DNA from 4 places in the Romboutsia sp. genome. Region 1 is predicted to be linked to each of the others. Evidence: riboswitches for the same ligand, from Rfam matches in the RefSeq annotation. Region 1 holds a riboswitch; each other region holds the start of a gene.
What was found. A riboswitch is a leader RNA that binds a small molecule or an ion and turns the genes downstream of it on or off. The one in region 1 is predicted to bind cyclic di-GMP.
Positions count from the first base shown of each region.

Region 2: it holds a riboswitch for cyclic di-GMP, as region 1 does, so the genes downstream of both, AC11VW_RS02825 (glycosyltransferase) here and AC11VW_RS00210 (methyl-accepting chemotaxis protein) in region 1, are expected to answer to the same signal.
Region 3: it holds a riboswitch for cyclic di-GMP, as region 1 does, so the genes downstream of both, AC11VW_RS10920 (type IV pilin protein) here and AC11VW_RS00210 (methyl-accepting chemotaxis protein) in region 1, are expected to answer to the same signal.
Region 4: it holds a riboswitch for cyclic di-GMP, as region 1 does, so the genes downstream of both, AC11VW_RS00415 (YveK family protein) here and AC11VW_RS00210 (methyl-accepting chemotaxis protein) in region 1, are expected to answer to the same signal.

Region 1 covers NZ_JBXKIW010000002.1:16,864-20,082, forward strand. Annotated here, with positions in the region: gene AC11VW_RS00205 (radical SAM protein) at 1-691, shown strand, start outside; cyclic di-GMP riboswitch class I at 1,251-1,327, shown strand; gene AC11VW_RS00210 (methyl-accepting chemotaxis protein) at 1,769-3,219, shown strand, end outside.
Region 2 covers NZ_JBXKIW010000023.1:11,558-14,776, forward strand. Annotated here, with positions in the region: gene AC11VW_RS02815 (MarR family winged helix-turn-helix transcriptional regulator) at 1-81, shown strand, start outside; gene AC11VW_RS02820 (MATE family efflux transporter) at 93-1,481, shown strand; cyclic di-GMP riboswitch class II at 1,730-1,812, shown strand; gene AC11VW_RS02825 (glycosyltransferase) at 2,011-3,138, shown strand.
Region 3 covers NZ_JBXKIW010000072.1:13,575-16,793, forward strand. Annotated here, with positions in the region: gene glmU (bifunctional UDP-N-acetylglucosamine diphosphorylase/glucosamine-1-phosphate N-acetyltransferase GlmU) at 1-488, shown strand, start outside; gene AC11VW_RS10915 (ribose-phosphate diphosphokinase) at 575-1,525, shown strand; cyclic di-GMP riboswitch class II at 1,769-1,851, shown strand; gene AC11VW_RS10920 (type IV pilin protein) at 1,980-2,453, shown strand; gene AC11VW_RS10925 (GspE/PulE family protein) at 2,589-3,219, shown strand, end outside.
Region 4 covers NZ_JBXKIW010000005.1:6,771-9,989, reverse strand. Annotated here, with positions in the region: gene AC11VW_RS00425 (sugar transferase) at 1-527, opposite strand, end outside; gene AC11VW_RS00420 (CpsD/CapB family tyrosine-protein kinase) at 559-1,290, opposite strand; gene AC11VW_RS00415 (YveK family protein) at 1,302-1,982, opposite strand; cyclic di-GMP riboswitch class II at 2,102-2,183, opposite strand; gene ispG (flavodoxin-dependent (E)-4-hydroxy-3-methylbut-2-enyl-diphosphate synthase) at 2,465-3,219, opposite strand, start outside.

The DNA.
Region 1 (3,219 bases):
TAAATCAAAACGAACTAAAGGTATTATAGGGACAGGAGCCATGAGTGATCCATATAATCCATTTGAAAAAAAATATATGTTAACACGAGAAGCTTTAGAACTAGTTAATGATAATAAATTTGGAGTAGCTATTGCAACTAAAAGTGATTTAGTAACTAGAGATATTGATATACTAAAAAAAATTCAAAGTCACTCACCTACAATTGTTAAAATGACAATAACCACTTATGATGATGAATTGTGTAAGTTAATAGAGAAGAATGTAATCCCTACATCGGATAGATTTAAAGCTATAAAAAAATTATCTGATAAGGGGATATATACTGGTGTATTATTAATGCCGTTATTACCTTATATTAATGATAATGAAGAAAATATAAAAAATATTATAAAAACAGCTTATGAATGCGGAGCTAAATTTGTATACTCTCATGATTTGGGTGTGACATTAAGACAGAATCAAAAAGAATATTATTTTGAGCAGTTAAGAAGGATTTTTCCGAATAAAGATTTAGATAAAATGTATATTAAAACTTATGGTGAGGCTTATGAAAACAAAGTTATAAATTATGAGAATATGTGGTGTATTTTTAAACAAGAATGTGAAAAATATAATCTTTTGTATAAGATGGAAGATATAATAACAGATTATAAAAGAAAATATGAAAAAACTCAAATTAGTTGGTTTTAACAGTATAAGAATAAAAGTAGATAGTAAAAAAATCATAACTAAATTAATGATTACATAATATTAGTAAAATAATAAAAAATATAATTATTATGGCTTAATTATATTTATAAGTGTTAAGAAAAAGGCTGATGCTAAATAGAAATGTAATAAAAATACAATGAAATTTCAGTTAGTTATACATATATTAAATAAAATATTTGAAAATTAGTACAAGTATTGACTAATTTAGCTAATCTATACGTCTACTAAGAGGGTGTAAGTCCACATTTTTAATGTCCTTGACAAAGGGTCCATTTTAAAAATCAATATTCTTTTATATTATAGGAAATTATAAATTTCCTTCCTTATGAATAATGTTAAAATGCTCTACCAAAACAATTCTCAAGCAACAGGCAGGGATTTTAAGTCACTTGTAGGCAAAATAACTTAGACTAGTGGTGATACGAGCGAAGTAAATTCTTCTACTGTTGCATTTTAAAAATAACATAAATATACATAATATCTTAATTATTTACAAAAATATCTATTCATGTTAAGATAAAATGTAAACTTAACTATAAAATTAAATTAGCAAACCCGAAGTGATTCGGCGACGCAAAGCTAGAGGGACTTTTTAAAAGTTAGCCAGTTGCATAAATTTGTCTTGTAGAGAAGAGTGTTAACAGGTTCATGTTGATGCTCTTTTATTTTTTACACTATACAAGTGGATTTTTAAAATTGTAATATTTTAACGTGGGAGGTTTATTATGGGGAATTCCAAAAACACAAGTACTTTTAGAATCGGGAACAAATGAATTTGAAATTATGTAATTTACTATTTCAGGTAAATTATGTAGGGAAATGTAATAAAGGTTTGCAAGATTATAGTTATATAATATGTAAAAAATAATGAAAAAATATGATGTTGTAGCAAACGTTGTTATTTTCTTTAAGAATCGAACAAATGCGTATTATATGAACTAAAGGAAAAATGCTATGATCAGACAAGTAAATAACTAAGTCTTAAATGGTTAATTTTATTAGTAATGATGATAAATTAACATGTAAAGCAAAATAATAAAGGGAGATAAATCAAAAATGAAATTTAAATTAAGACATAAAAGTAAAGATCAAGATAAAAATAAAAGTATAAAAACTAAACTTACTTTAATAATTGTGTGTTTTGCAGTTATTTGTTGCTTATTATTAGGAGCAATTACAAGTTTTCTAAATTATAAAACTTCTAATGATATTTTATCAAATACAGTTGTAGAAACAACTAAACAAGCTTCCGAAAACGTTTCTCAAAAAATTATGAATCTTGAAAATGCAGCGATTCAAACAGGAATTATAAAAGAACTTTCAGACCCTAAAGTAAGTAAAGAAGAAAAACAAAAAATTATAACTAAGCAGGAAAAGTTCTATGGAGTAGCATTAGGTCAAATTATGGATGTAAATGGTAAAGATCTTTTTAGTGGAAAAGATTATTCTGAGAGAGACTATGTTAAGGCTTCTATGGAAGGAAAAGCATATCTGAGTAGCCCTGTTGTTAGTAAATTAACAGGACAACTTATAATGGTAGTTTCAGCACCTCTTTGGGAAAATGGAGTACAAGGTAGCAAAATAGTAGGGGTTGTAACTTTTGATGTAGATAAAGATTTTTTAAATGAAATTGTTACTAATATAAAAATAGGCAAAAATAGTGATACTTACCTTCTAGATAGTCAGGGAACAACAATTGCAGATAAGGATACTAGTGCTGTTGGTGTAGAAAATTCTATAAAACAATCAGAAACAGATAAAAGCTTAATGCCTTTTGCAAAGGCAGACAAAAAGCTTATTTCAGGAGAAACAGGATATTCTGATGTAAAAGCAGATGGTAAAAATTGGCTTGTAGGATATGCTCCAGTAGAACATAGTAATGGTTGGGGTATAGGTATAATGGTAAATAAGGCTGATTTTCTTGGGCAAATGTATACTTCAATCATGACTACGGTTATATTAGCTATAGTATTTACAATTATAGCATTTATTGTAGCAATAAGGCTTTCTAATAAAATAGGAAACCCATTAAAAGAATGTAGTGAAAGATTGAAAAAGTTAGGTGAAGGTGATTTAAATTCAGAAACTCCATTTATAGATGAAGATGATGAGATAGGTCTAGTAGCAGATGCTACAAGTAAAATAGTTAACGACCTTAGCGAAATGATAAATATTTTAACATATTCATTAACTGAAATTAGTAATGGAAATTTAGATATTGATGTGGATAAAAAAAGAGCAAGTGAGTTATTTATAAATGATTTTGAACCTCTATCAATAGCTGTATACAAAATTGTAGATAGTTTAAATAGTACTTTAACACAAATAAATGTTACAGGTGAACAAGTTTCAATGGGTTCAGACCAAGTAGCAGAAGGTGCGCAATTACTTGCTCAAGGTGCTACAGAACAAGCAAGTTCAATTCAAGAACTTTCAGCAACTATAACTGAAGTTTCAGAACAAATAAAGCAAACTGCACAAAATGCAGCAAGAGCAAAAGAAATATC
Region 2 (3,219 bases), on a different contig from region 1:
ATAAGTGAAAATTTAACTAAGGAAGAAGAAGAAACACTAAAAAATCTACTTGAAAAAGTATGTAAAAATATAAATATATAAGGAGGAAGATTATGGATAATAATCAGAATATATTAGGCACAGAGCCAATTGGTAAGTTACTATTAAAATATTCAGTGCCAGCAATTATAGGGATGATGGTAAGTGCACTTTATAATGTAGTAGATAGAATGTTTATAGGAAATATACCAGGTGTTGGTCCTATGGCAATAACAGGTCTTGGAGTGGCAATGCCAATAATGACAATAATAATTGCCTTTGGAACACTTGTAGGTGTAGGATCAACTACAAATGTATCTATAAAGTTAGGTGAAGGAAAAAAAGAAGATGCTGAACGTATAATAGGAAATACAATAAGTTTAGCAGTGATAATAGGTATTACATTATCTATAGTTGGAATAATATTTTTAAATAAAATACTTATTATATTCGGAGCAAGTGAAGGTACGCTTAATTATGCAAAATCTTATATGAGTGTAATACTACTTGGAACAGCATTTAGTATAATGTCAATGATGTTTAGTAATTTAATAAGAGGCGATGGAAATCCAAAGCTTTCAGCTATTATAATGATTGTAGGTTGTGTTACCAATATAATATTAGATGCATTATTTATATTTGTATTTAATATGGGAATACAAGGAGCGGCATTTGCCACTATAATATCCCAAGCAACTACATCAATGTGGGGATTATCATATTATGTAAGAGGAAAATCAAACGTAAAACTTAGAAAAATAAATTTAAAGTTAAATAAAACAATTATAGCAGCAATATTCTCAATAGGTTGTGCTCCATTTGCAATGCAAATGACGAATAGTTTGGTTCAGATTATATTAAACATTTCATTAAAAAAATATGGTGGAGATTTATCAATAGGAGCAATGGCAACAATAAGTTCAATAAGTATGATATTTATAATGCCTGCATTTGGTTTTGTGCAAGGAATGCAACCTATAGTAGGATTTAACTACGGAGCTAAAAATTATGATAGGGCTAAAAAAACTTTAAAAATAAGTTTATTATCAGCAACATTTATATTTGTATTAGGTGCTTTATTTGTACAGCTTGCACCACAAGTTTTAGTTGGAATGTTTAATAAGGATGTACAACTTATGAATATAACTGTAAGTGGATTAAGCAAATATGCATTTGCAATGCCAATAATAGGGGTATCTATAGTAGGTAGTAACTACATGCAGTCAACAGGAAAAGCAAAGATGGCTATAGTATTAGGTTTATTAAGGCAAGTTATAATATTAATACCTATGATATTTATATTACCTAATTTCTTTGGTTTAAATGGAGTTTGGTTTGCACAACCTACTGCTGACATTGTATCAGCACTTATAACAGGTATAGTTTTAATTAAAGAGATTAGAAAATACTCTGTAAATGAAGAATATGAATTAAGTGAAGAAGTAACAGTTACTGCAGTATAAAATCTATAAGTAGAGAAGAAATATAAATGAGCACAGTCGTAGATTATATCTTTAATGTAAATATAGATAAGGTGGATATTAATGTTTTATATTGAAAAATAAAATTGAAATTAACAAAATTCATATAAAAGAAAAAAACAAGCAAATTACTTTAAAAATGAAATTCAAGTTTTGCAGTAAAAGAACTAGTTTTGTCGAATATATATACAAATAACACATTAAATGTTAATATTTAGCATAAATGTTAAGAAATAGATAGAAACTGAGAAGTATGTCTTGTACCTGGGCACCTGAGGCATATGGAGATAGTGGTGCAACCGGCTATAATTACTGAAAAAACACAGAAACATATATAAAGTATAACTTTATATGTTTCTGGTGTACAGAAAATATAGTCTTTTTTTTGTATCTAAAAATAGGGTAATCAAACGAGAGGGTAACAAGTAAATAAGGCAATAGTAGAAGAATCAAAAGAGCAAAAGAAAGTAGCTTATTTATAAGATAAGTTATTTAAAAAGCGGAGGAAAAAATGACTAAAATAGCAATTGCTCATGATTGGCTAACTAATATGGGTGGAGCAGAAAAGGTAATTATAAACTTTAAGCAAATATATGAACAAGCTCCTATATATACGATTTCATATAATGAAAATAATCTAGATGAAGAGTTAAAAAATATAGATGTAAAAACAAGCTTTATACAAAATTTTCCTAAGGGAAATGTAAAGCATCAAATGTATTTACCATTTATGCCAACTGCATGGGAGCAGTTTGATTTTAATGAATATGATGTGGTTTTATCAAGTTCATCTTCATGTGCAAAAGGTATAATAACACCTCCAGATACTACACATATATGTTATTGTCATTCTCCAATGAGGTATGCATGGGAATTTTACAATGAATATATGGAAAGAGAGAATATGGGGAAATTAAAGAAGCAACTTATTAAATATATAATGAACTACATACGTATTTGGGATAGAGCATCTGCAGATAGAGTTGATTATTATATTGCAAATTCAAAGAATGTTGCAAAAAAAATCTATAAACATTATGGAAAAGAAGCAGATGTTATACATCCACCAGTAAAAGGGTCATATTTCAATATATCTGATACTGATGAAGAATACTTTTTAATAGTATCTAGACTAGTTCCTTATAAGAGGGTTGATTTAGCAGTAGAAGTATTTAATGAATTAGGGTTACCTTTGGTTGTTATAGGAGGAGGATCACAACTTGAATATTTAAAATCTATAGCTAAGCCAAATGTAAAAATATTAGGAAGACAACCTGATGAAGTTATAAAGGAATATTATTCTAAGTGTAGGGCATTTATATTCCCTGGAGAAGAAGATTTTGGAATAACTCCACTTGAAGCACAAGCTAGCGGACGACCTGTTATAGCTTTTGGCAAAGGGGGGGCTTTAGAAACTGTAGTTGCTGATCAAACAGGTTTATTCTTTAAAGATCAAACAGTTAATAGTTTAAAAGATGCTGTATTGCAGTTTAATGAAATGCAGTGGAATAAACAAGATATCAGAAATCATGCTTTAATGTTTGATGAAGAAATATTTAAGCATAAAATAAAATCATATGTAGAAGAAAAAAAATATGAACATAAAAAAATCATGAGTAAAATGGGGAGAGTATTATAATTACTAGGTATTACAAGTAGAAATATTTGATTATATAAAAGTCAAATATCTATGCTCGATTGAGAAGATGAGGGATAAAAT
Region 3 (3,219 bases), on a different contig from region 1:
GTATAACAAATTCACAAATTGGTGATTATACAGAGGTAGAGAACTCAACAATAGTAGACAGTATAGTTGGAGAGAACACAACAGTAGGACCATATGCATACTTAAGACCAAATAGTAACATAGGAAACAACGTAAAAATAGGAGACTTCGTAGAAGTTAAAAATGCTACAATAGAAGACAATTCTAAAGCATCACATCTTTCTTACATAGGAGATGCACACGTTGGAAAGAACGTAAACATCGGATGTGGAGTAGTATTTGTAAACTACGATGGTAAAAGTAAATTTAAATCTGTAGTAAAAGATGGAGCATTCATAGGCTCAAACTCTAATTTAGTTGCACCAGTAACGGTAGAGGAAAAAGGATACATAGCTACAGGCTCAACTATAACAGAAGATGTTCCACAAGGAGCATTAGCAATAGCAAGACAAAGACAGGTAGTAAAAGAAGGTTGGGTAGAAAACCAACAACAAAAAGATAAGAAATAGCAACTAAATGGATTATTATTTTTAGGCACTATAGCCTTGAATTTTTAATAAATATAACAAATGTTTAAATTTTCGGGAGGATGTACATGAATACTAGCGGAAGCGAAATCAAAATACTTGCAGGAAATTCATCTAAAGAATTAGCTAAGAAGATAGCTGATTACATAGGAGTACCAGTAGCAGACTGTGAAGTTGGAACATTCAGCGATGGAGAAATATCAGTAAACATCAAGGAAACAGTAAGAGGATGTGATGTTTTCGTAGTTCAATCAACAAATAGTCCAGTAAATGATAACTTAATGGAATTATTAATAATGATAGATGCAATGAAAAGAGCATCAGCAGGAAGAATAACAGCAGTTATACCTTATTACGGATATGCAAGACAAGATAGAAAAGCTAAGGCGAGAGATCCAATCACGGCTAAGTTAGTTGCTAACTTATTAACGGCAGCAGGAGCGGATAGAGTATTAACAATGGATTTACATGCAGCGCAAATCCAAGGATACTTTGATATACCTCTAGATCATCTGCAAGGTGGAAAAATACTAGCAGATTATTTCAACGAAAAGCAAATACAAGATTTAGTAGTAGTATCACCTGATTTAGGAAGTGTTACAAGATCTAGAAAATTTGCTAATAGCTTAGATGGAGATGTTCCAATAGCTATAATAGACAAAAGAAGACCTAAAGCTAACGTATCTGAAATAATGAACATAATAGGCGAAGTTAAAGGAAAGAATGTTATATTATTAGATGACATGATAGATACAGCTGGAACAATAGTAAATGCAGCCAATGCACTTAGAGAATTTGGTGCTAAGGATGTTTATGCTTGTTGTACACATGGAGTATTATCAGGGCCAGCTATAGAAAGAATAGAAAGTTCAGTTATAAGTGAGTTAATAGTACTTGATACTATACAACTTCCTGAAGATAAGAAAATAGATAAAATACAAATCAAGACTGTAGCTCCTTTATTTGGGGATGCTATAAAGAAAATATTCTCTAACGAGTCTGTTAGTATATTATTCTAATTAATAATATTACTAGATACACCTTATTTATTATAAATAGGGTGTATTTTTTTCTGAAAGATTTCCTGAGAAATTATTATAATTAGATTATATTTCAAATTAGTACAAGAATAGTTCTGTAGTATTATTAAAATATATATAATCGATTAAATATAATATGTATTTTAATACACTAAAGTAGTAAAAATATATATTGAATTTGTTGATTTTAAAAGAAATACATGGTATTATGTAAATAAATGGTAGTGATTAGAGACGATGAAGTATATCCTGTATATGGGCACCTAGGATATATGGAGCTAGTGGTGCAACCGACTATGTTTATTTAAGTTAACTTTAAGTTAGCTAAGAGATAAGGATGGTCTTTTTGTTTTGGTAAAATATTCCTGATAAATGATTAGGACTTATATTGGTTGAGGGATATTATATAAAAAAATAATAAGGGGGAAGTTATATGATAAAAAACTTCAAGAAAAAGAAAAATAATAAAGGTTTCACTTTAGTGGAATTATTAGTAGTAATAGCTATTATAGGAGTGTTAGCAGTAGTGGCAGTACCAGCTTTATTTAAAAATATAGAAAAAAGTAAAGTTGCTAGTTTAGAAACAGATATAAGTGCTATAAAATCTGCATCGCTAGCTAAATATTCGGATACAGGAGCATATCCTGCAACATCAGGTACGGTGACGTTAGAAAATGCTCTAGCAGGAGAGATTGAGAACTTATCTAAACCATTTGAAGGGGCTACCTATACATTAACTGGATCAGTTCCAACTGATTTAGTATTACAAGTTACAGCTACTTTTAGTGATAAGGCCCAAAATAAATTAGTCAAAGATTTAGGGATTGGAAAAACTGAGGCCGCTAAAACTACGAATGGTTATGTAAGTGCAACAACGCTTAGTTATACACTTATAAAAGGAAATTAATTTAATGAAAAAGAGTTTTTATCTTTAAGATTTAAACTCTTTTTTTTATAATAAATACTTAATTGTATTTTTATTTATTATAAATCTTAAAAAGATATCAATTTAAAGCTTATATAACATAAATGAGGTGAAAATATGCCAAAAAAAATAAGAATTGGAGATAAATTAGTTCAATACGGATACATAACAGAAGAACAATTACAAAAAGCACTATCTCTACAAAAAGGAACAGGAAAAAGAATAGGTGAAATCCTTATAGAGCAAGGATTAATAAGTGCAGAATTACTAACAAACGTACTAACAGAACTACTAAATGTAGATAACATAGATCTTACCCCATCAAATATAAGACCAGAGGCAATACCAAAAATACCACAAAATATATGCAAAAGATACAAAGTATTTCCATATAAAATAGAAGACAACAGGCTGTATCTGGCAATGGAAGATCCTCAAGATAGAGAAGCTATCCAAGATGTTAGACGTATAACAGGTATGGATATAGTACCAAATATAGCAACGATATCAGAAATAAACCAAGCAATAGAAGTATGGTATTCAAATACAGATATAGATAAAGCGATAAGTGAATACGCAAAAAATGATATACAAAACACGTTAAAAGATGAAATAACAGGAGAAGAAGATGTAAACTCAGCTCCTATAGTCAGATTAGTTCACAATATTTTAGAAAGTGCAGTTAGAAAAAAAGCAAGTGATATACACATAGAATATGACGGAGATTTCATGAGGGTTAGATTCAGAT
Region 4 (3,219 bases), on a different contig from region 1:
GGCTTTACCACAAGCCTTTGGATTTGGTATGGTGTATACTGTTGTACTTCATGGGGGATTGGTGGTCTAGGGCCAACTAGACTCATATCCCCTTTAAGTACGTTGAATAACTGCGGTAATTCATCTATACTTGTTTTTCTAATAAAGTTCCCTATTTTTGTTATTCTAGGGTCATATTTCATTTTAAATACTGGACCTGTTTGTTCATTTTGGTCCTTTAATGTTTCTAGTAGTTCTTCTGCGTTATGTACCATACTTCTAAACTTATACATCTTGAAAGTTTTTGGATACCGTCCATTTCTCTCTTGTGTAAAGAATATTTTGCCCTTTGGGTCTTCTAGCTTTATTAATATAGCTACTGCTAAAAATAATGGTGATAATAATATAATTCCAACTAAAGAACCAACAATGTCTATTATCCTTTTACTTACTATGTAAAACATTGAATTATTGGTTTCAATATGGTTTAAGTCAATAGCTACGGCTGATTCATCCACTTCATCTTCAAATATAACGTTTGCTTGCACTACTATCCCCCCATAATATTAAATTTTTATTTTATGCCATTGCTTTTTCTTTTTTATTCTTTTTCTTATTATTTCTTGACGCTCTGCCGCTTTTTTCTTCTTTGTAATAATAATCGTAATAATCATATCCTGAACTATTTGCTTCAAATTTGTTAAGTACTGTTCCTAGTATATTAGCTCCAACATTGTCTAATCTTTCTTTAGCTAGCTTTACCATTTCTACATCTGTTTCGTTAGCACCAACTACAAATACTGTCCCATCTGTATATGTTGATATTATTCCTGCATCTGTAACTAGTCCTATTGGTGGTGCATCTATAAATATGTAATCATAATGCTCTTTTAGACTTTCCACAAACTCTCTCATCTTTTTAGACGATAGCATTTCTGATGGGTTTGGTGGTACTTGACCACATGTTAGTACGTGTAAGTTCTTTGTATCTGTACAGTGTACACACTCTACAAATGTTTTATTATTAACAAGCACATCTGTAAGTCCATGTATGTTGCTTAGTCCAAACATTCTATGTACACTTGGATTTCTTAAGTCTCCATCTAACATTAGTACTTTTTTTTCTAGGTTTGCAAAGCTTGCTGCTAAGTTTGAGATTACTGTACTTTTACCTTCGTCTTTTCTACTACTTGTTACACTTATTATTTTTATTTCTTTATCTAAGTTTGCAAATTCTATGCTTGTTCTTATTCCTCTATATGCTTCTGCTATAGGAGATTTTGGTTTATTTATACTTATTACTTTATTCATTTGTTATCCCCCTATTTTGCTATTTTTTCATTTGGTATTACTCCTAATATTGGTAATCCTAGGTGTTTTTCTATATCTTGTGGTGTTTTTATTTTATTGTCTAAATATTCTATCAAAAACACAACAAATAGACCTATCATAACTCCAAGTACTGCTGCTATTGCAACGTTCATTATCTTATTGGGTTTAATAGGCTCATGTGGTACGATAGCTTTATCTATTACTTCTACACTATTTGCTTTTGTTATTCTTTTTGCTTCTTTTGTGAATACTTTTGGAATTTCATTTGCTATATCTCTAGCTTTTTGTTTGTTTGTGTCTTGTACACTTATACTTATTATTTGAGTGTCTTGGACTGGCAATATTGTTATCTTTTTTGATAGTTCTTCATATGTTAGGTCTAATTTCAAATTATCTATTACTGGTTTTAATACTGTTCTTGATTTTATTATTTCTCCATATGTTACTGCTAGCTTTTCTGTTACTATAACTTGATCTTGTGTTATCATTTGTGTTTGTTTGTCTTGGTCAGTATTTACTATTATCGTTGAATTTGCTTCATATACTGGTTTTAATACAAAGAAACTTACCCCTGCGCTAACAAACACTGCTACTACTGTTATAATTGCTATAATCCAAAATCTTTTTTTAATGATGCCAAAATACTCTCTTAAGTCGATTGTTTCCTCCATTTGCTTTCCTCCATATTATTTTATATTTACAATGCCTATTTTTTTAGGCACAAAAAAAGACTATATTTTCTGCCACTAAGAATATATAAAGTTATACTTTATATTCCTGTGTTTTACAGTAATTATAGCCGGTTGCACCACTAACTCCATATGTCCCAGGTGCCCAGATACGAGACATATTTCTCAGTTTCTATTTATTTGTTACCATTTATAGGTAAATAGTAACATTATATGTATTATTTTTATATATCTTCGACAAAACTAGTTCTTTTGTTACAAAACTAGTTTTTTTATCGCAAAATTAGTTCTTTTGTTACAAAACTAGCCTTTTTGTTACAAAACTAGTTCTTTTGCTACAAAACTAGCATTTCATTTTTAAAGCAATTTACTTATTTTCACTTATTTTATATGAATTTTATTGATTTTCACTTTATTTTCCAATAAAAAAATACTAATATGCTTCAACATATTAGTACTTTTTTTTAATATTTTTCTATTTCTTGCAGTAATTCTTTTACTAAGTCATTTCCTTTTATCTTTCTAACTATTTCACCTTTTTTAAACAGTAGTCCTTCGCCTTTTCCACCAGCTATTCCGATATCGGCTTCTCTTGCTTCTCCTGGTCCGTTTACTGCACATCCCATTATGGCTACTGTTATATCTTTTTCCATGTGGTTTATTTTTTCTTCTACTTCATTTACCACACTGATAAGGTCTATGTTACATCTTCCACATGTTGGGCAAGATATTACTTTTATTTTATCATTTAATAAATCTAAGCTTCTTAGTATTTCTTTTCCAACTATAATTTCTTCACAAGGATCTCCTGTTAGTGATATTCTAACTGTGTCCCCTATTCCTTTTAGAAGCATTGCTCCTACTCCGATTGAAGATTTTATTGTTCCTTTTTTTACACTTCCTGATTCTGTTATTCCTATGTGTAGTGGATAGTCTACTTTTTTAGCTATTAGTTCATAGGCTTCTATTGTTTTGTATATATCTGATGATTTAAGTGATATTACAATATTTCTAAAGTCTAGGTCTTCTAGTATTTTCACATGTCCTAGTGCACTTTCAACTAGTGCCTCAGCCGTTGCTGATCCATACTTTTCTAGTAGTTCTTTTTCTAATGAACCACCGTTTACGCCGATTCTTATCTTTAGGTTTTTTTGCTTACACTTTTCTACTACCATTTTAACTTTTTCTATGCTTCCAATGTTTCCTGGATTTATTCTAA